Regions from separate parts of the Hydrogenophaga sp. L310 genome, predicted to be linked through region 1. Evidence: predicted binding sites of a transcription regulator. Region 1 holds the regulator's gene; the other holds the start of a gene.
The links. The regulator FNR, encoded in region 1, switches genes on or off when oxygen is low (the NO sensors DNR and NnrR bind a similar motif). The targets are predictions, from matches to a motif close to TTGATNNNNATCAA.

Region 1 (15,796 bases):
GCGGGCAGATCGAGCGGCGCGGCGGCACGGTGGGGTTTCCGTTGCCCGGGGTGGAGCTGCGGGTGGTGGACGATGCGGGTGAGCCGGTACCCGTGGGTAAGGTCGGTGGCATTCAGGTGCGCGGACCCAACGTCTTCAAGGGCTACTGGCGCATGCCCGAGAAGTCCGCCGAAGAATTCACCGCCGACGGTTTCTTCAAGACCGGTGATGTGGGGCGCATCGATGCTCAAGGCTACGTGACCATCGTCGGGCGCAGCAAGGATCTGATCATCAGTGGTGGCTACAACGTCTATCCGGCCGAGATCGAAGGCTTCATCAACGAACTGCCGGGCGTGGCCGAGAGCGCCGTGGTGGGCGTGCCGCATCCGGACTTTGGCGAGGTGGGTGTGGCCGTGCTGATCGCACGACCGGGTGCCCAGTTGAACGCCGAACAGGTGCTGGTCATGCTCAAGGCGCAATTGGCGAACTTCAAGATTCCCAAGCGCTGCTTCGTGGTGAATGAACTGCCCCGCAACACCATGGGGAAGGTTCAGAAGAACCTGCTGCGCGAGCAATACAAGAGCGAATTCGCCTGAAAAATGAAACGCGCTGCGGTGGCTTTTCCGGAGCACGTGTCATCAAGCCAGAACGCGGCGAAGCCGGCTTGGCCGGGTCGCTCGCATTGCCCCTGGGGGTGTGACGCCGAAGGGCGGCGCAGGGAATCCCAGTGGCGCGGAGGTGCCAGTTACCTCAACACGAGCACAGGTGTGTGCGAATGCGTCAGCACCTGCTGGGTCTCGCTGCCCAGCAACAGGCGCTTGAGGCCTCGACGACCATGCGATGCCATCACGATCAGGTCGCATTTGTTGCGTTTGGCCGCAGCGATGATGGCTTCGGCAATCAGATCGGATTTCACGGTGATTGGCTTGACCTTCACTTCGCGGAGCTGTCCCGCCGACTTCACGGCGTTGACCGCCTCCATGGCCTCGTCCTGCCACTGCTTTTCGATGCGGGCGACTTCCGCCGCGGCCAGGGCCACACCGCCCTCAAAATAGGTCTGCGGATAGCGCGGCACCACCTTGAGTGCCACCACCTCGGCACCTGTGATATCGGCCAGATTGATGGCGTGCTCGACGGCCATTTGCGACAGTTTGGAACCGTCGGTCGCCACGAGGATGCGCTTGTACATGGTCTTCTCCAGTGAAATTGTTGTTGGACAGACAATAGGCTAACAAAGACCGCCCTGGAGTGGTTGACTTAAATCAAGCGCCAGGAGCACCAGTTGAATTACCCTCAGCGCATGAACGAGGCCGTCACCGCGCCCCCGGTGGGGTCATCGCTTGGGCGTTCCTTGCCCAGCGATCTCGCGGCCCCTGGCCGCGTCGAGCAGACGGGTGAGGGCGCGGCTGTTCCCAGCCTGTTTGGTGCGCACCGAGGCCCCCTCACCGTCACCGACAACTTCGCTGTTCTGGACGACCCGGTCGAGCAGCAGGATTTCACCCAATTCTCCGAAATCGATGGCCGCCAGGTGGCGGAGTCGGTGTTGATGGTGCAGGGCATGTACTGCGCAGCCTGTGCCGACACGGTCGAATGTGCTTTGCAGGATCTGCCTGGTGTGCAGCTTGCCCGGGTGCATGCCGCCACAAGACGCCTGACGGTGCGCTGGGATCCGACCCAGACCCGCATGTCCAACCTGGCACAAGTGGTTGGCGAGACCGGCTACCGGCTGCTTCCGATGCAACAGGCCTTGTCGATCAGCGAACGCCTGCGCGAAACCCGCCGCGCGCTGTGGCGCCTCTTTGTCGCCGGCTTCTGCGCCATGCAGGTCATGATGTACGCATGGCCAGCTTACGTGGCCGCGCCCGGTGAGATCCCTCCCGACATTGACCAGTTGCTGCGCTGGGCCAGCTGGGTGCTGAGCCTGCCGGTGGTGTTTTTTGCCAGTGGTCCGTTTTTCAGCAGCGCCTGGCGCGACCTCCTGCGGGGCCGAGTGGGGATGGACACACCGGTATCCATCGGCATTCTGGTGACTTTCATCGCGAGCTCGGCAGCCACTTTTGATCCGACCGGTCCCTGGGGCCATGAGGTCTGGTTCGACTCGCTGACCATGTTCGTTTTTTTCCTGTTGGGTGGGCGCTACCTTGAACTCAAGGCGCGCGACCGAACGGCGGGTGCACTCGACAGCCTGATGAGCCGTCTGCCCGAAGTGTGTGAGCGACTGAAGCTGGACGGCAGCCTCGAATCGGTTTCGGTTCGACGACTGCTTGTGGGCGACGTGGTGCGCGTTCAGGCGGGTCAGGCGTTTCCGGGTGATGGTGAGGTCCGCAGCGAATTCGCGACGGTCGACGAGGCCTTGCTGACGGGTGAGTCACGCCCCGTCATGCGCACGCGTGGCCAATCGGTTGTGGCCGGCAGTTTCAACCTGGGCGGCCCGGTGCTGGTGGCCGTTCAGCGCCTGGGGCGCGATACCCGGTTTGCCCAAATCGTGGCGCTGATGGAAAAAGCATCCACAGAAAAGCCGCGGCTGGCGGTGCTGGCCGACCGTATTGCGGCGCCGTTCCTGGTGATGGTGCTTTTGGCGGCCGCCTTCGCTGGCTGGTACTGGTGGCAGATCGATCACAGCAAGGCGCTGGCGGTGGCGGTGGCGGTGCTCATCGTCACCTGTCCGTGTGCGCTCTCACTGGCGACGCCCGCAGCCATGCTCACGTCGGCCGGCGCGCTGGCCCGTCGCGGCATTCTGGTCCGCCGGTTGCAGGCCTTTGAGTCACTGGCTGGGATCAACACAGTGATCTTTGACAAGACAGGGACACTCACCCATGACCAGTTGAAGCTTCAGGCTGTGCGCACCAGGGACGGCGCGGATCCGGCCCACGTGCTGTTGCTGGCGGCTTCGCTGGCACAGGGCTCGCTGCACCCCGTATCACGGGCGCTGGTCCAGGCGCAGTTCGATGCGGCAGGTGCAGACTACGTGCCCATCAGCTTCACGGACATGCAGGAGATGGCGGGTCAGGGCATGCAGGCGAAACTGTTGGACGGAGGGCCACTGCGGCTGGGATCAGCCGCATTTTGTAGCGTCAACCTTGGGGCGACCGACGAAGTGGACGGCGCGCCTCTGGCCCATCTGGCTGACGGCCAGGGATGGCTGGCCACTTTCGAGTTTCAGGAAGGTTTGCGTGAGGACGCACAGGCCGCCGTATCCGCTCTTCGCGAATTGGGCATCCAGACCTGGCTGCTGTCCGGGGACCGTAAAGCCGCCGCGCGCCAGGTCGGGCAGGCGGTGGGCGTGGACCATGTCATCGCCGGCGCCACGCCGGAACAGAAGTTGGCCGAGGTGGTGAACCTCCAGTCCAGGGGCCACCGCCTGGCTATGGTAGGTGATGGCTTGAACGATGGACCGGTGCTGGCGCGAGCCGACACCTCGTTTGCTCTTGGGCATGCAGCTCCCCTGGCACAGGCCCAATCGGACTATGTGATCCAGGGCGGCGAAGTCATGGATGTGGTCTTGACGTTGAAGCTGGCCAGGTCCACGATGCGCATTGTGCGCCAGAACCTGATATGGGCCGCGCTCTACAACGTGGTCAGCATCCCGATGGCCCTGATCGGCTGGATGCCGCCATGGCTGGCCGGGTTGGGCATGGCGGGCAGTTCTCTGCTGGTCATTGGCAACGCGCTGCGGCTGGCGACTCATATTCCTGTCCGATCCTCGGATACCCAGTCCGGTATGGGGTGGCCGGCGTAAGATCGCGCTTGTTTTCGAACCGAGGTTTCCAGAGGTATTCACCATGGACGTTTTGTATTTGCTGGTTCCGCTCTCCGTGGTTCTGGTCTTCGCCATCATCGGCATTTTCTGGTGGGCGCTCCACGCGGGGCAATTTGACAACATCGAGCGAGAAGGCGAGCGTATTCTCCGAGGTGATTGACTTAAGTCAAGGCGGCTGGCAGGGTGCCTGTAGACACTCGCCAAGTGACATTTTTGAGGAGTTCTGTATGTCCGTGACAACAAAGGCCAGCCAACCGGCGGTCTACAACGATAGTGTGGTCCGCGGGTTTGCCGTCATGTCCGTGATCTACGGCGTGGTGGGCATGCTGGTGGGTGTAATCATCGCGGCCCAGTTGACCTGGCCCGAGCTCAATATGGGCATTGAATGGCTGACCTATGGTCGCCTACGTCCGCTGCACACCAACGCGGTGATTTTTGCGTTTGGTGGGTCGGTGCTGTTTGCTACCAGCTACTACGTGGTTCAACGAACCTGTCACACCGCCTTGTTCTCGAACAAGCTGGCCTGGCTGACGTTCTGGGGCTGGAATGCGGTGATCGTCTCGGCGGTGATTACCTTGCCCATGGGTCTGACCCAGAGCAAGGAATACGCTGAGCTGATCTGGCCGATCGACTTGCTGATCACTGTGGTCTGGGTGTCCTATGCCATCGTGTTCTTCGGCACGGTCGGCATCCGCAAGGTCAAGCACATCTACGTGGCCAACTGGTTCTTTGGTGCCTACATCATCACCATTGCCCTGCTGCACATCTTCAATAACCTAGCCATCCCGACCAGCGCCACGCACTCCTACTCGGCCTACGCCGGTGTGCAGGACGCCATGGTGCAATGGTGGTACGGTCACAATGCTGTGGGCTTCTTCCTGACCGCAGCCTTCCTGGGCATGATGTATTACTTCATCCCCAAGCAGGCCGAGCGCCCGGTTTACTCCTACCGCCTGTCCATCGTCCACTTCTGGGCGCTGATCTTCACCTACATGTGGGCAGGTCCTCACCACCTGCACTACACCGCGCTGCCAGACTGGACGCAATCGGTTGGCATGGTGTTCTCCCTGATCCTGCTGGCTCCCAGCTGGGGGGGCATGATCAACGGCATCATGACGCTGTCGGGTGCCTGGCACAAACTGCGTGACGACCCCATCCTGCGTTTCCTGATCGTGTCCCTGTCGTTCTACGGCATGTCCACTTTCGAAGGCCCGATGATGTCGATCAAGACCGTCAACGCGCTGTCGCACTACACCGACTGGACCGTGGGCCACGTGCACTCCGGTGCGCTGGGCTGGGTGGGTCTGGTGTCCATGGGTTCGCTGTACTACCTGATCCCGCGCCTATTCGGCCAGAAGAAGATGTACTCAGTGCCCGCCATTGAACTGCACTTCTGGGTGGCCACCATCGGCATCGTGCTGTACATCGCAGCGATGTGGATTGCCGGCGTGATGCAAGGTCTGATGTGGCGCTCGGTCAATCCCGACGGCAGCCTGACCTACACCTTTGTCGAATCGGTGAAAGCCACCTTCCCGTTCTATGTGATCCGTCTGCTGGGTGGTTTGCTGTACCTCGGTGGCATGCTGGTCATGCTCTGGAACGTCATCATGACGATGCGCCAGGGCCGTGTTGTGGACGTGCCTGTCCTTGCCGTCAACCCTGCACACGCCTGAGGAGTAAAAACATGGCAAACAACGAAAAAATCGAAGGCCACGGACGGATCGAGACCAACAACTTCCTCATGATCGTGTTGATCACGCTTGTGGTGGCTGTGGGTGGTCTGGTTGAAATCGTGCCCCTGTTCTTCCAGAAGTCCACCACCACACCGATCGAAGGCCTCAAACCTTACAGCGCACTGCAGCTGGCCGGTCGCGATGTGTATGTCAGCGAAGGTTGCTACAACTGCCACTCGCAGATGATTCGCCCCTTCCAGGCCGAGACACTGCGTTATGGCCCTTACTCGGTCGCTGGCGAGTTCGTGTACGACCGTCCATTCCAGTGGGGCTCCAAGCGCACGGGTCCTGATCTGCATCGCGTGGGGGGCCGCTACAGTGACGAGTGGCACCGTGTGCACCTGAACAACCCGCGTGATGTGGTGCCTGAATCGAACATGCCTGCCTACGCCTTCCTGGGTGAGAAATCGGTGGATGCGGACAGCATGCCCAAGCGCATGGAAGTGCTCCGCACATTGGGCGCTCCGTACTCCGATGAGGAAATCGCCCAGTCGGTCGATGCGGTGAAGGGCAAGACCCAGATGGAAGCCGTGATCGCTTACTTGCAGGTACTGGGTACCGCTCGCAGCGCTGTCCGTCCGGTAGCTGCCGAAGTCGCTCCAGCGCCCGCCGTTGCTGATGTGACGCCAGCGACCGAGGCTGCTGCACCCGCGGCTGAAGCCGCGCCGGTTGTTGAACCAGCTCCCGCGGCGGCGACTGGTACCAACCAGTAAACGCGGAAGGCCCTTCATGGACATCAACGATCTCCGCAGCATTGTCACGGTGGTCAGCCTGCTGACCTTCGTGGGCATCGTGGTCTGGGCCTGGTCCAAACGCAACCAGGCTGGTTTTGACGAGGCAGCCCAGCTGCCCTTCACTGACGACTAAACCGCGGCACCAACAAGAGAAACATCATGAGCGACTTTACAAGTGATTTCTGGCACCTCTACGTGGGTGGACTGACGCTGATCAGCATCATCGCCTGCCTGGTCCTGCTCTGGATCAGCGGCACTACCAAGGCGACCACCCATGCCGACAACACCACCGGGCACGTCTGGGACGGCGACTTGGCGGAGATGAACAACCCGCTACCCAGGTGGTGGGTGTATCTGTTCGTCATCACGGTCATCTTCGCACTGGCCTATGGTGCGTTGTATCCCATGTTTGGCAAATTTCAGGGTGCACTGGGCTGGAGTTCGCAGGGTCAACACACAGCTGAAGTTGCCAAGGTGGAGGCGGCAATCGCCCCCATCTACGCCAAATTCAGCGGCATGACTCCCGAGCAGATTGCTGGTGACTCCGAAGCCATGGCAATCGGTGAGCGCCTGTTCATGAACTACTGTGCCCAGTGCCATGGTTCGGATGCGCGCGGTGCCAAAGGCTTTCCCAACCTGACCGATAACGACTGGCTGGGTGGTGGTGATCATGCGACCATCAAGACGGTCATCACGCAGGGCCGTGTCGGTGTCATGCCCCCAATGGCTGCTGCCGTGGGCAGTGCTGAAGACGTGCGCAACGTGGCGAACTATGTGCTGAGCCTGTCTGGCAGTCCTCACGACTCCGTGCGGGCCACCCAGGGAAAAGAGAAGTTCGCTGCTTGTGCGGCATGCCATGGCATGGACGGCAAGGGCATGGCTGCGGTGGGTGCAGCCAACTTAACCGACGGAATCTGGCTTCACGGCTGGGGCGAAGAAGCCATCGTGCGTGCTGTGAACAACGGGTTCAACAACCAGATGCCTGGGCAGTCGGCCTTGTTGAACGAAGCACAGATCAATGTGCTGGCCTCCTATGTCTGGGGCATGTCCAACAAAGCGGCCAATTGAGCGTTTAAAGAGAGTCGCAGCGGTCGAGTCGACCGCTGCGACTCTTTTCCATTTTCCAACCTCGGGTTCTTCGTGAGTTCCGCCAAGCCAGCCACCAGCGCCAATCCGACCACCATCATTCCCATCGTCCCGGAACCGCCGCCCAAAGGGGTTCCTGCAGACGATGAGGTCATGGTTTCGCTCTACGCCTCGCGCAAGAAGATATACCCACGATCTGTCTCGGGTCTGTTTTCTCAGTGGCGCTGGATCACAGTCTGGATCACCCAGATCGTTTTCTACGGGTTGCCTTGGCTAGAGTGGAATGCCCGACAGGCGGTGCTCTTCGATCTTGAGGCGCGCCGTTTTTACATTTTTGGCTTGGTACTGTATCCGCAGGACTTCATTTACCTGACGGGTCTATTGGTCATTGCAGCCCTGGCATTGTTCCTGTTTACGGCTGTTGCCGGTCGTTTGTGGTGTGGTTACGCCTGTCCACAGACGGTCTACACCGAAATTTTCCTCTGGATCGAAAAAAAGGTCGAGGGTGACCGCTCGGCGCGCATGCGTCTGGACGATTCGGCGTTTTCAGCTGGCAAGTTCGGGAAGAAGTGGTCGAAGCACGCACTCTGGATTCTGTTCTCGCTGTGGACCGGTTTTACCTTTGTCGGCTACTTCACACCGATTCGGGAGTTGGCCGCGGTCTCGCTGGCCGCTTCGCTGGGGCCGTGGCAGACTTTCTGGATATTTTTCTACGGTTTTGCCACCTACGGCAACGCTGGCTTCATGCGCGAACAGGTTTGCAAATACATGTGTCCTTACGCGCGCTTCCAGAGCGCGATGTTTGACAAGGACACGATGATCGTGACCTACGACGAAAAACGCGGTGAACCGCGTGGCCCGCGCTCGAAGAAGGCCGACCCCAAAGCACTGGAACTGGGTGCCTGCGTAGACTGCACGCTGTGTGTTCAGGTTTGTCCGACGGGCATCGATATCCGCAACGGTCTTCAGTACGAGTGCATCGGTTGTGGTGCCTGTATCGACGTCTGCGACGAGGTGATGGACAAGGTGGGCTATCCGCGTGGACTGGTCAAATACTCGACCCAGAACGGTATTGCACAAGGATGGAACTCCCAGCAGATGATCCGTCGGGCCATGCGTCCGCGGGTTCTGGTGTACACAGGCATCCTGTTGGCCATCAGCCTCGCGGTTATGGTCAGTCTGTTTCTGCGCAAGCCACTCAAGGTTGATGTCATCCGGGACCGCGGTGCGTTGGCACGCATGGTGGAACAGGGACGCATCGAAAACGTCTTCCGGTTGCAGGTGATGAACGCGACCGAGCGCTCACAACGCTATGTGATCGGTGTTTCCGGGTTGCCGGGCATTGCCATTGCGTCGGAAACAGAGATTGAAGTATTGCCGACGGAAGTACGCTCTGCGGTCATGCGGGTCCAGGTTCCCCCGGGAACCGCTGCCACTGGTTCCCATTCCATCTATTTCGAAATCCAGGCTGTCGGAGATTCGGGCACACGTGTCACCGAAAAAGCGGCCTTCCTGGTACCGCGCTGAGCACCACTTTCAGTCAACCCGTTTCAAGATTCTCTATGAACACCACAATACTCAAAACACCGGTCAATGAACAGCTCCCGATTCCTTGGTGGCGCGTTCCCCACATGTGGCTGGTGGTGGGGGGGCCATTGGTGGTTGTTGTGGCCGCCATCATCACGGCCGTCATTGCAGTGAAGGGCGCAGACCCGGTGCTCAACAAGGCCGACTTTGAGCGCGACCTGAAGGCGGCCCAGATGCTGGACGGACAAGCTCGTGCCGAAGCGCTGATTCAACTTCAACCGGCTCACCAGGCTCGGAACCACGCAGCCTCCCCTGTGGTGCCACCGACGAAGTAATAGCGCGTGCTGCGACTATCCCAAGCCATGGCCTGAACGACTATGCACCGGTTATGCCCGGAATCGATCACAACAACACCCGAGGAGAAACAGGAATGACGGCTCAACGATGGATGTGGATTGCGTGGCCCGCATTTTTGGTGGCGGCGGTTCTGGAGATGATCGTGTTTGCCATGATCGATCCGAGTGATCTTCACTGGTTTGGGGCTCCTCTGGAGTTGTCTCGTCCAGCGGTCTACACGCTGGCATTTTTCACCTTCTGGATCGTGGCCATGGTGTCGAGTGCACTCACCTCTTTGCTGTCCATGTCACCTTTTGAAGTGAACCGGTGTCCTGTCCCGCCGGATCAGCGGCCGCGGGATTGTGCCAAGAATGAATCTTGTTCCTGAACGCTCCTGCAGATCTCCAAAATAAAAAACCCCAGCGGAGTGTTTCCAGCTGAGGCTTCCTGTTGGGACAGATGTTGGGTTCAGTGACCGGTCGGGGGGGGCACGATCAGCTTGAGCCCTTCGGTGTTTTTGATGTGGACGTAACGCTGTTTGACCTCGATGATGCCTTCGTCCACGAACTTGGAAAAAGTGCGGCTCACCGTCTCCAGCTTCATGCCCAGGTAGCTACCAATTTCTTCGCGTGTCATGCGGAGAATCAGCTCGGACTGGGAGAAGCCGCGGGCGTGCAGGCGCTGAACCAAGTTCAGCAGGAACGCCGCGAGGCGTTCTTCTGCGCGCATGCTGCCAAGCAGCAGCATGACACTGTGGTCGCGCACAATTTCGCGGCTCATGATCTTGTGCACATGGTGTTGAAGGGTGGTGAACTCTCGGGAGAGTTCCTCGACTTGATCAAACGGCATCACACAGACTTCAGCATCTTCCAGTGCGATGGCATCGCAGGAATGGCGGTCGCTCACGATGCCATCCAGGCCGATGATCTCTCCGGTCATCTGGAAGCCGGTCACTTGATCCCTGCCATCGGCCGTGGTGACACAGGTTTTGAAGAAGCCGGAACGCACCGCGTAAAGCGAGGTGAACCGGTCACCCGTACTGAAAAGTGCCGACCCGCGTTTGATGCGTCGCCGCGCCGAAATGACATTGTCGAGCTTGTCCATTTCGTCTGGGTTGAGACCCATGGGTAGACACAATTCTCGCAGGTTGCAGCTCGAACAGGCGACTTTGATGCTTTGTGCGTCCATAAATTATCCGGAAATCGGTGGTGAGCTTAACGCATAGCTGGGACTTGTGTCGAGGAAATGACCGCGCGCCAGGCCCTTCGTGGGAGCGATGGCTTGCGAACACACCGGGGCTTGATCAAGATCAAGGGAGGATCTGCGAGCCTGGTGCACATTCGGGGCTCAGCATTGGAGAACAGTTTGTGAGTCACGCCATTTCCGATGAATTGCTCAAGCGATTCGATGTTCCCGGTCCGCGGTACACGTCGTACCCGACAGCTGACCGCTTTGTGGAAGCGTTCACCGAGGGCGACTATATACAAGCGCTGGAGCAGCGCAGAGCCGGCTCGTTGGCCCTTCCGCTCAGCATCTACGTACACATTCCGTTCTGCGAGTCGGTCTGCTATTACTGCGCCTGCAACAAGGTCATCACCAAACACCACGAACGGGCGGCCGAATACCTGCGCTACCTGTCACGTGAGGTGGAGTTGCAGGTCCAGCATTTTGGGAAGGGGCACAGCGTGTCCCAGTTGCACCTGGGTGGCGGCACGCCTACCTTTCTGTCCGATGCAGAGCTTGAGGATCTCATGACGATGATCCGGCGCAACTTCAAGTTGGTGCCGGGTGGCGAGTACTCGATCGAGGTGGATCCCCGGACCGTGACCGACCAGCGGCTTCAGACCTTGGCGAGACTGGGCTTCAACCGTCTCAGTTTTGGTGTCCAGGATTTCGACCCTGCCGTTCAGAAAGCGGTGCACCGCGTGCAACCCGCTGAACAGGTGTTCGCGCTGGTGGACACTGCGCGCAAGATCGGATTCGAGTCGGTCAACGTTGATCTGATCTACGGTCTGCCGCTGCAGACGCCCGAGTCGTTTGCACGCACGCTCGCGCAAGTGAACCAGTTGCGGCCGGACCGCATTGCGCTATACGCCTATGCGCATCTCCCGTCCCGCTTCAAGCCACAACGTCGCATCATTTCCGCCGAGTTGCCCAGTCCTGGCGACAAGCTGTCCATGTTGTCAGCATCGCTGGATGCCATGAGCGATGCCGGGTATGTTTACGTGGGCATGGACCATTTCGCCCTGCCGACGGATGCACTCGCGGTTGCCAAGCGCCAGGGCCGCCTGCATCGCAACTTTCAGGGCTACAGCACGCAGCCCGATTGTGATCTGATCGCTCTGGGGGTTTCCGCTATTGGTCGCATCGGTGCCACCTACAGCCAGAACGCCAAGACGCTGGAGGAGTACTACGATGCCCTCGATCAGGGCAGGCTGCCCATCGTGCGTGGTCTTGTGCTCACGCGCGATGATCTGCTGCGCCGTGCCGTCATCATGTCCATCATGTGTCAGGGTCAGCTGCAGTACGAATCGATCGAACTGGGGCATCTGATCGAATTCAAGAGCTACTTCGCGCGTGAACTCGAGGTGTTGGCCGGACTGGCCGAACACGGCTTGGTCACCCTGGATGACAGCGGTGTTCAGGTCACGCCGACAGGCTGGTATCTGGTCCGGGCCATTGCCATGGTGTTCGACAAGAACCTGCAGGTTGATCTGGACCGGGCCCGGTTTTCAAAGATCATCTGAACGGTCAATTCGGAGACCTGGGGCGAGGCTCGGCCCGCGAGAAATGCGCACGAGCTGGCGCGTGCGCTGGAAAAAGCATCCAATCCTTGTGGGTGCGGGTTTGACTTTGCCTTCGAAGGCCAAGACGCACACACTGCTACAGTTCTTTCATGCAAACTTCCATGGCGATCACGGCCCTGTTCATGGGCATCGTGGGGGGCCCCCACTGCGTTGCCATGTGCGGTGCAGCCTGCGCCGGGATCAGCCGCGCGGCGGGAGCTCGCAGTACGCAGGCTTTGTGGTCGTTCCAGTTCAGTCGCATGCTGGGTTATTCACTGTTCGGCGCTTTTGCAGCGGGATCGGTCCAGGGGCTTGCGGTGCTGGGGACCAACACCATCGCGATCCGGCCGCTCTGGACCATGTTCCACGCGGCGGCATTTCTCCTTGGGCTGGCACTGATCTGGCAAGCACGCCAACCCGCCTGGATTGACAGCCTGGGCCAATCGCTGTGGCGCAAGGCACGCCCGGTGCTTACCCGCTTGGGCCCCCGTGCGCCCATTGTGTTGGGTATCGGCTGGGCGTTCATGCCGTGCGGTCTGCTGTATTCCGCCTTGCTCGTGGCATCGCTCTCGGCGAACGTGTTCGAGGGAGCTGCCATCATGGCACTGTTCTCATTGGGTACTTCCATTTCCCTCACGGCGGCACCCTGGTTGTTGCTGCGCCTGCGAGGCGGTCAATCGGGAGCTTGGGCCATCCGCTTGGCCGGCTTGGCGCTTGCGCTGACTTCTGGCTGGGCACTCTGGATGGGGCTGACCAACCCCACTGGCTTGTTCTGCCTGTGACCGGTAGCTGAAGCGGGTCAGCGCCTGGTCGACTGGCGAGCGGGCAGGGTTGCCAGGATCAAGCCCAGTAGCGCGATACCGAACGCCAGCATCTGCAACGGCGTCAACCGTTCTCCCATGAACAGCACCCCGATGGCCGCGGCACTAACCGGTAGCATCACCGTGAACACGCCCGCACGTGAGGCAGGTACGGTCCGAAGCCCGGTCATCCACAGCCAGACGGTCCACATGCTGGCGGCGAGCCCATAGAACACCAGCAGGCCCCAGATTCCGCCGCTGACTGCCATGAAATCGAAATGCCACGCTGCCCACAAGCCAAACGGCGTGACCAGCGCAAAACCCCAGAGGTTGATGATGGCAGAGATGCGTTTGGGCCCGAGGCCTTCAGTCAGCTTCTTGCCGATCACCACATAGGATGCTTCACACACCACGGCAGCGAACACGAGCAGGTTGCCCCAGACCGAATATCCCAGTCCCAAGAATGTCAATTCTTGCGATCCGGCCAGGCCGACATCGGGTTTTTGCAGAGAGAACAAGCCGATACCGAGCGCGGCGCAAGCAATGGCGGCAGTTGTCCGGCGACCGATGCGTTCTTTCAGAAAGATGCGGCTCAGAATCGCCACCACCGCCGGAATGGCCGCCATCACCACACCAGCGGCCACGGCCGTGGTCAAGCTGACACCAAACAGCATGCAGATCGAAAACAGGAAGTTGCCGAGGAAGGATTCCAAGAACAGAAGGCGGCGTGTTCGGGGCGAAAACGGAGGTTCCTCCGTTGGCTTGCGCAGCCAGCGCCACATGGCGATTCCTCCGATGCCGAAGCGCAGCCAGGCCAGCAGAAAAACCGGAAAGACCAGCACAAGAGGTTTGGACAGTGCCACGTAGCTGCCGACCAGCGACATACTCAGGGCCAGGCAAGCGTAGGCCCACCAACGCGGTATCGCAGGGGTTGTTGTGATGGAAGCGTGCATGGCCGCAGATCATGCCCGAAGCCCCGTCACTTCAGCCTCGCAGCCGGTATGTGCAGACACAGCTCGCCTGGAATACGTGCGTCTCCTGGAGGTGGGTCGCATGCGCGGGGCACCCACAGGGATGGTGTTTTACCTATTCCGGGATGAGAGAACGTCTTTTCTTAATGTGAAAACAGGATGTGTTGCGCTGCAAAAAAATTTCTCAATACAAGAAATAAAATATCGTATTGAGAAATGATGTGTAAACATTGTTGATTTTAAATGAGAAAAATTTTATCTTATATAAGACATAAGAGCTTTAAAAACTCTTCTATAAGACTTAAAGTTCATACATCGGCATCTGGCTTGCATGGTGAGAGCGCCGACCCCTTTTCATCAACCTCACGGAGAGTCTTCAAATGCCCCAATCCCTTAACGAGCAACTGAGCCGCCAACAGCAGATCGAAGCCTTGGAAAAAGACTGGGCCACCAACCCGCGATGGAAAGGTGTCAAGCGCGGTTACTCTGCTGCTGACGTCGTGCGTCTGCGCGGGAGCATGCAGATCGAACACACACTGGCCAAGCGCGGTGCCGAAAAGCTTTGGGACAAGGTCAACGGCGGCGCGAAGAAAGGCTACGTGAACGCCTTCGGCGCCATCTCTGCTGGCCAAGCCATGCAGCAAGCCAAGGCCGGCCTGGAAGCCGTGTATCTGTCGGGCTGGCAGGTGGCTGCCGATGGCAACACATCCGAGACCATGTACCCCGACCAGTCGCTCTACGCCTACGACTCGGTGCCCACCATGGTTCGCCGCATCAACAACACCTTCAAGCGCGCCGACGAAATCCAGTGGGGCCGTGGCATCGAGCCGGGCAGCCCTGAGTTCATCGACTACTTCCTGCCCATCGTGGCCGATGCAGAAGCCGGCTTTGGCGGCGTTCTCAACGCCTTCGAGCTGATGAAGAACATGATCGCCGCCGGTGCAGCCGGCGTGCACTTCGAAGACCAGCTGGCGGCCGTGAAGAAGTGCGGCCACATGGGTGGCAAGGTGCTGGTGCCCACGCAAGAGGCTTGCGAGAAGCTGATTTCCGCGCGCTTCGCCGCCGACGTGATGGGTGTGTCCACCATTGTGCTGGCCCGTACCGACGCCGAAGCCGCCAACCTGATCACCAGCGACCACGACGCCAACGACAAGCCTTTCCTCACCGGCGAGCGTACCCAGGAAGGCTTCTACCGCGTCAAGAACGGCCTGGAGCAGGCCATCAGCCGCGGCATTGCCTACGCCCCCTACGCCGACCTGGTGTGGTGCGAGACTGGCGTGCCCGACATCGGTTTCGCCCGCGAATTCGCCCAGGCCGTGCAGGCCGCATGTCCCGGCAAGCTGCTGTCGTACAACTGCTCGCCTTCCTTCAACTGGAAGAAAAACCTCAACGACAAGCAGATCGCCTCGTTCCAGGAAGATCTGGCCGCGCTGGGCTACAAGTACCAGTTCATCACGCTGGCCGGCATCCACATCAACTGGTTCAACACCTTCCAGTTCGCCCATGCCTACGCCCGCGGCGAAGGCATGAAGCACTACACCGAAATGGTGCAAGAACCTGAGTTCGCCGCCCGTGAAAAAGGCTACACCTTTGTGTCGCACCAGCAGGAAGTCGGCGCTGGATACTTCGACGACGTGACCACCGTGATCCAGGGTGGTTCTTCCAGCGTGAAAGCTTTGACCGGCTCGACCGAAGAAGAGCAGTTCCACTGATCTGATGCTCAACGGGGCCTGCAGAGGCTGAAGAGACAGGAGCCCGGGCCAGCCCCGGGCTTTTTTGTGGGAAAATTCAAATATTCATCAAGCAGCAAGAGCGAGAAAGGCAATCTGGTTATGACACCGCGAACTCGTGTGATGTTCTCCCTGGTCTCCTGAGGCCTGCAGTTCGCGCCTGCCCGATTTCTTTTTTCGATCACATCCAGCGCGGCCCATGCCGCGCTTTTTTTGTTTCTGGACTCCCCATGCTTCACATCACACTTCCCGACGGTTCCCAACGCGAATTTCCCGGCCCGGTCACGGTGGCCGAAGTCGCTGCTTCGATTGGTACCGGGCTGGCCAAGGCCGCACTCGCCGGCAAGATCGGGG
Region 2 (4,200 bases), on a different contig from region 1:
ATCCAGCAGACCCTTGACCAGCAGGTGGTCGTTGATGGCGCCCAGGCGCTCGGGGCATTCCGGATGGTGCTCGCCCATGTCGTGGCGGGCGCAGTCGGCGTGGGTGATGTAGGCGGACAGCATGGTTTTGGGGTCTCCTCGGGCGGTGGTGATCGGCCGGGCCTCTGCGTGCCCGTGCGGATTGACATGCATCAATCTAGACCCGAATGCTGACAAGCATCTTGACGCACCGCAACAAGACCTTGCCGGAGCGAACACCTCAGACGCAGAACGCGGCACGACCGGAGCGCGTGCCTGCCACCCAGGATGCGGTGGAACCGGCTTCGCCGGGCCACTCGCGTTGCCCCTTGGGGGGTTGGGGGCTGCGGCTCCAAGCCTGCCTGCGCAGGCTCGGACAGCCCGAAGAAGCTTCGGCTCTGACGAAGCTGCGGCCTGCAAGGCACGCGAAGCGGCGCGGGGGAACCCTCAATGAAGTCCCGTCAGGGACGCCGCCACCGCGCGCTTGAAGGGCGTGAAACGTTCACCCAGGCCCACCATGGCCTGGCGCAGCAGGCGGGCCGGCGTCTCTTCGCGGGTGTAGAGCGTGGCCAGGGCGTGGGTGGCCATGTAGAGGCCGCGGCTGGCGCCCTGGTGGGTGCGCTGGTAGCGCTGCAGCAGGACGGGCGAGGCGATGTCCTGCCCTTTTTGATGCGCCTGGATCAGCGCTTGGGACAGCGTGTCGATGCTGCGCAGGCCGAGGTTGAAGCCGTGGGCTGTGACCGGGTGCATGCCCACGGCGGCATCGCCCACCACGGCGAAGCGTTGCGCCACCAGGCGGCGCGACCACACGCCCACCAATGGGTAGGCGTGGCGTGTGCTGCTGAGCCGCATGGTGCCGAGCTGGTGGCCGAAGCGTTGCGCCATGGCGGCGTTGAACGCGTCTTCCGGCAGGTCCATCAGGGGCTGCAATTCCTGGCTGGGCAGGGTGAGCACGATCGAGGAGCGCGGCAGGCCGGTCTGCGGACAGGGGTTCATGGGCAGCAGGGCGAGCGTCTGGCCGTGGTCGAACCACTCCCAGGCGGTTTCAAAGTGCGGCTGCTCGTGCGTCATGTTGCAAACGAGCATGGTGCGACCGTAGTCGTGCATATCCGCCGGGATGCCCATGGCGCGGCGGGTGCTGGAATGGCGGCTGTCGGCGGCCACCACGAGCTGGGCGCTCAGGCGCTGGCCGCTGGCGAGCGTGAGGTGGGCGCCGCTGGCGTCGGTGTGGATCTGGCTCACCTGTTCGCCGCAAACCAGGCTGGGGGCGGTGCCGCTGGCGTCGTCAGGCGCCATGGCGGCTTCGAAGACGGCGCGGCGGATATGGTGGTTGGCGACGAGGAAGCCGAGCTCGGTTTTGTGGCTGAGCTGGTGGCTGATGAGCATGCGCTGCTGGCCGGGGCCGGCGCCGCCGTCGAGCACGAGCGCATCGCGCAGCGGAGCGATGTTGGCGTCGCCCAGCAGGGGCCAGATGCCGAGCTGGCGCAGCCGTTCGGCGCTGTGCTGGGTGAGGGCGATTTCGCGGCCGTCGAAAGCGGGGTTTTGCAACGACTCCCGTGTCTGCTGTTCGATCAGGCCGATGTGCAGTCCGCAGCCGCGCAGCGCCCGGGCCAGGCTCAGGCCGGCGGGGCCGGCGCCGATGATGATGAGGTCGAAGTCCATGGCGGGGCAGCTTATCGGGTGGCTGGCTGGCGGGGCTTGACTCAGGTCAAGCCCATGAAAAAGCCCCGACAGGCGGGGCTTTGGAAAGTGTACGAGTCAGGCTCAGCTGCGGGGCTGCGCCGGGGCATCGCAGCCGGCACCGCCACCCATGCCGCCCATGCGGTGGTGACCACCATGGCCGCCATGACCGTGTTTGCCCATCATGCCGCGCTCGCCGTGCATGCCGCGTTCACCCTTCATGCCGGCGCGCTGGAAGCCGCCGTGGCGCTGGGTGTCAAACACCTTCTGCTGTTCGGGCGTGAGTGCGGCGTAGAAGCTCTTGGTGGCGTCGATGCGCTTGTCCATCCGGGCGTTGCGCTCGGCTTTCAGGGCCTGCATCTTGTCGAGACGCTGCGGCGTGGTCAGCTTCGCCCAGTCTTCCCGGCTCTGGCTGCGGGCCATGCGCGGTTCGGGTGCGGTGCGGGCCACGAAGGCGTTCCACGCGGCTTCCTGAGCCGGTGTGATTTTCAGGGTTTCCTTGAGTTGGGCCTGGCGCTCGGCCATGCGCTTTTGCATGCGTTCCATGCGCCAGGCCTGCTTCTTCGACATCTCTGCCGAGCCCGGACCGGCTTCGGTGCCGGCCTGAACACGCTGGGCCATGTGTTGTGCCCGCATGTCTTGCGACAGGGCGCCTGGACCCATGCCCTGGGCAATGGCGGTGGCAGAAACGCCGACGAAGGCGGTGGCGAGGGCAGCGGCGATGAGGGTGCGTTGGCTGAACAGTTTCATGAATCACTCCTGAACGGTTGATGAAAAGCTTTCCAGATGTCTCAGAGGTTTCTGTTTCTGGAATGGCTTCAGTGTGAGCAGCGGCTGTATCTGCTCTGTGCCGGAGTGATGCCGGTTTGTAAAGATTTGTTCCGCTAACGCCTGGATCGCTTGCGGCAGATCAAGGATCCACCGCCGGGCCGCCCCAAGGTGGATCAGCCCCCCTGGGGGCAGCGACCCGCGCAGCGGTGGAGCGTGGGGGGTCAGAGACTTCCCAGGTCGTCGAGGATCGGGCAGTCGGGCCGGTCGTTGCCGGGGCAATGGCACAGCAGTTCGTCCAGGGTGCGCTGCATGGCCTGCAGCGCTTCGATGCGCTGGCCGAGTTCGTCGCGGTGCTTCTGCGCGATGCGCTTGACGCTGGCGCTGCTGCGGCGCCGGTTGTGCCACAGGCTCACGAGTTCGGTGATGGCGTCGAGACCGAAGCCCATGTCGCGCGAACGGCGGATGAAGCGCAGGGTGTGCACGTCGGCCAGACTGTACTGCCGGTAGTTGCTGTCGGTGCGCGCCACCGTGCCCAGCAGGCCGAGCGCTTCGTAGTGGCGCAGCATCTTGGGCGAAATCCCGCTCAGGCTGGCGGCGGTACCGATGTTGACCGGCCAGGCGCCCGCGGCATCCAATGGGGCCTCGACTGCTTCGTTGGGCTGCGCGGTACCGCCGGTGTGTCTCATGCAGCGACGGTGTAGCCTTCTTCGCTGATGGCCGCGGCCACCGCCTCGCGCGGCTGTTCGGTTTTGACTTCCACCAGGTTCTGGCTGCGGTCAATGCGCACCTCGGCCTGCGGGTCCAGGGTCTTGATGGCGGTGGTGACGGCTTTTTCGCAGTGGCCGCAGGTCATGCCCTGGACAGTGAAGGTTTGTTGGCTCATGGTGGTTCCTCAAGTTGAAAGCTTGCATCTTCAGCCTTGACACGCTGTCAAGGTCAAGTCCCCAGGCGATGAACGATACACCTTGTCGCTTGACCTTCCCATGGGGGTAAAGCTTATCCTTGACCCATGAATACCCTGACCGCAGTGGCCGACTCCGGCGTCGTGCCCGAATCCCTCGAGCTGTGCCAGATCGACCTGGGCATCGGCGGCATGACCTGTGCGTCGTGTGTGTCGCGCGTGGAAAAGGTGCTGAAGAAGCAGCCTGGCGTGAGCGGTGCGAGCGTGAACCTGGCCACCGAGTCGGCGCGCGTCATGCTCTCCGGCCCCGACGACGCCGAAACCCTGGCGCGCATCAAGCGCGCGGTGCGCGACGCCGGCTACGAACCACGGTCCATGGCCGCCATGGACGAGGACAGCAACGAACGCTGGCACGGCATCCCCACCGACTTCCTGCCCGTGCTCGCGGGCCTGCTGCTCTCGGCCCCGCTGGCCCTGCCCATGGTGGGCGACCTGTTCGGCAAACACTGGATGCTGCCTTCGTGGATGCAGTTCCTGCTCGCCACGCCGGTGCAGTTCTGGCTTGGCGCGCGTTTTTACAAGGCCGGCTGGCATGCGCTGAAGGCGCTCACCGGCAACATGGAGCTGCTGGTGGCCATCGGCACGACGGCGGGCTGGATGCTGTCCACCTGGCTGTGGTGGCGCTCCGAGCCGGGCGAGATGGTGCACCTGTATTACGAAGGCTCTGCGGTGGTGATCACGCTGGTGCTGCTGGGCAAGTGGCTGGAAGCGCGCGCCAAGCGCCAGACCACCAGCGCCATCCGCGCACTGCATGCGCTGCGGCCCGAGTG

Region 2: ubiM (5-demethoxyubiquinol-8 5-hydroxylase UbiM) is a predicted target of FNR. The motif match lies at 1,717-1,730, and genes of this name have one in related genera.

What each region holds. Positions count from the first base shown of each region.
Region 1 covers NZ_JBVPZA010000001.1:32,678-48,473, forward strand. Annotated here, with positions in the region: gene AC0GNO_RS00150 (malonate--CoA ligase) at 1-575, shown strand, start outside; gene AC0GNO_RS00155 (universal stress protein) at 725-1,168, opposite strand; gene AC0GNO_RS00160 (heavy metal translocating P-type ATPase) at 1,280-3,718, shown strand; gene ccoS (cbb3-type cytochrome oxidase assembly protein CcoS) at 3,762-3,899, shown strand; gene ccoN (cytochrome-c oxidase, cbb3-type subunit I) at 3,967-5,412, shown strand; gene ccoO (cytochrome-c oxidase, cbb3-type subunit II) at 5,424-6,185, shown strand; gene AC0GNO_RS00180 (cbb3-type cytochrome oxidase subunit 3) at 6,202-6,339, shown strand; gene ccoP (cytochrome-c oxidase, cbb3-type subunit III) at 6,366-7,274, shown strand; gene ccoG (cytochrome c oxidase accessory protein CcoG) at 7,347-8,819, shown strand; gene AC0GNO_RS00195 (nitrogen fixation protein FixH) at 8,855-9,154, shown strand; gene AC0GNO_RS00200 (hypothetical protein) at 9,250-9,543, shown strand; gene fnr (fumarate/nitrate reduction transcriptional regulator Fnr) at 9,624-10,343, opposite strand; gene hemN (oxygen-independent coproporphyrinogen III oxidase) at 10,523-11,902, shown strand; gene AC0GNO_RS00215 (sulfite exporter TauE/SafE family protein) at 12,064-12,723, shown strand; gene AC0GNO_RS00220 (DMT family transporter) at 12,741-13,694, opposite strand; gene aceA (isocitrate lyase) at 14,093-15,424, shown strand; gene thrS (threonine--tRNA ligase) at 15,673-15,796, shown strand, end outside.
Region 2 covers NZ_JBVPZA010000008.1:171,825-176,024, reverse strand. Annotated here, with positions in the region: gene AC0GNO_RS15005 (histone deacetylase family protein) at 1-123, opposite strand, end outside; gene ubiM (5-demethoxyubiquinol-8 5-hydroxylase UbiM) at 466-1,680, opposite strand; gene AC0GNO_RS14995 (Spy/CpxP family protein refolding chaperone) at 1,783-2,448, opposite strand; gene cueR (Cu(I)-responsive transcriptional regulator) at 2,691-3,155, opposite strand; gene AC0GNO_RS14985 (heavy-metal-associated domain-containing protein) at 3,152-3,352, opposite strand; gene AC0GNO_RS14980 (heavy metal translocating P-type ATPase) at 3,479-4,200, shown strand, end outside.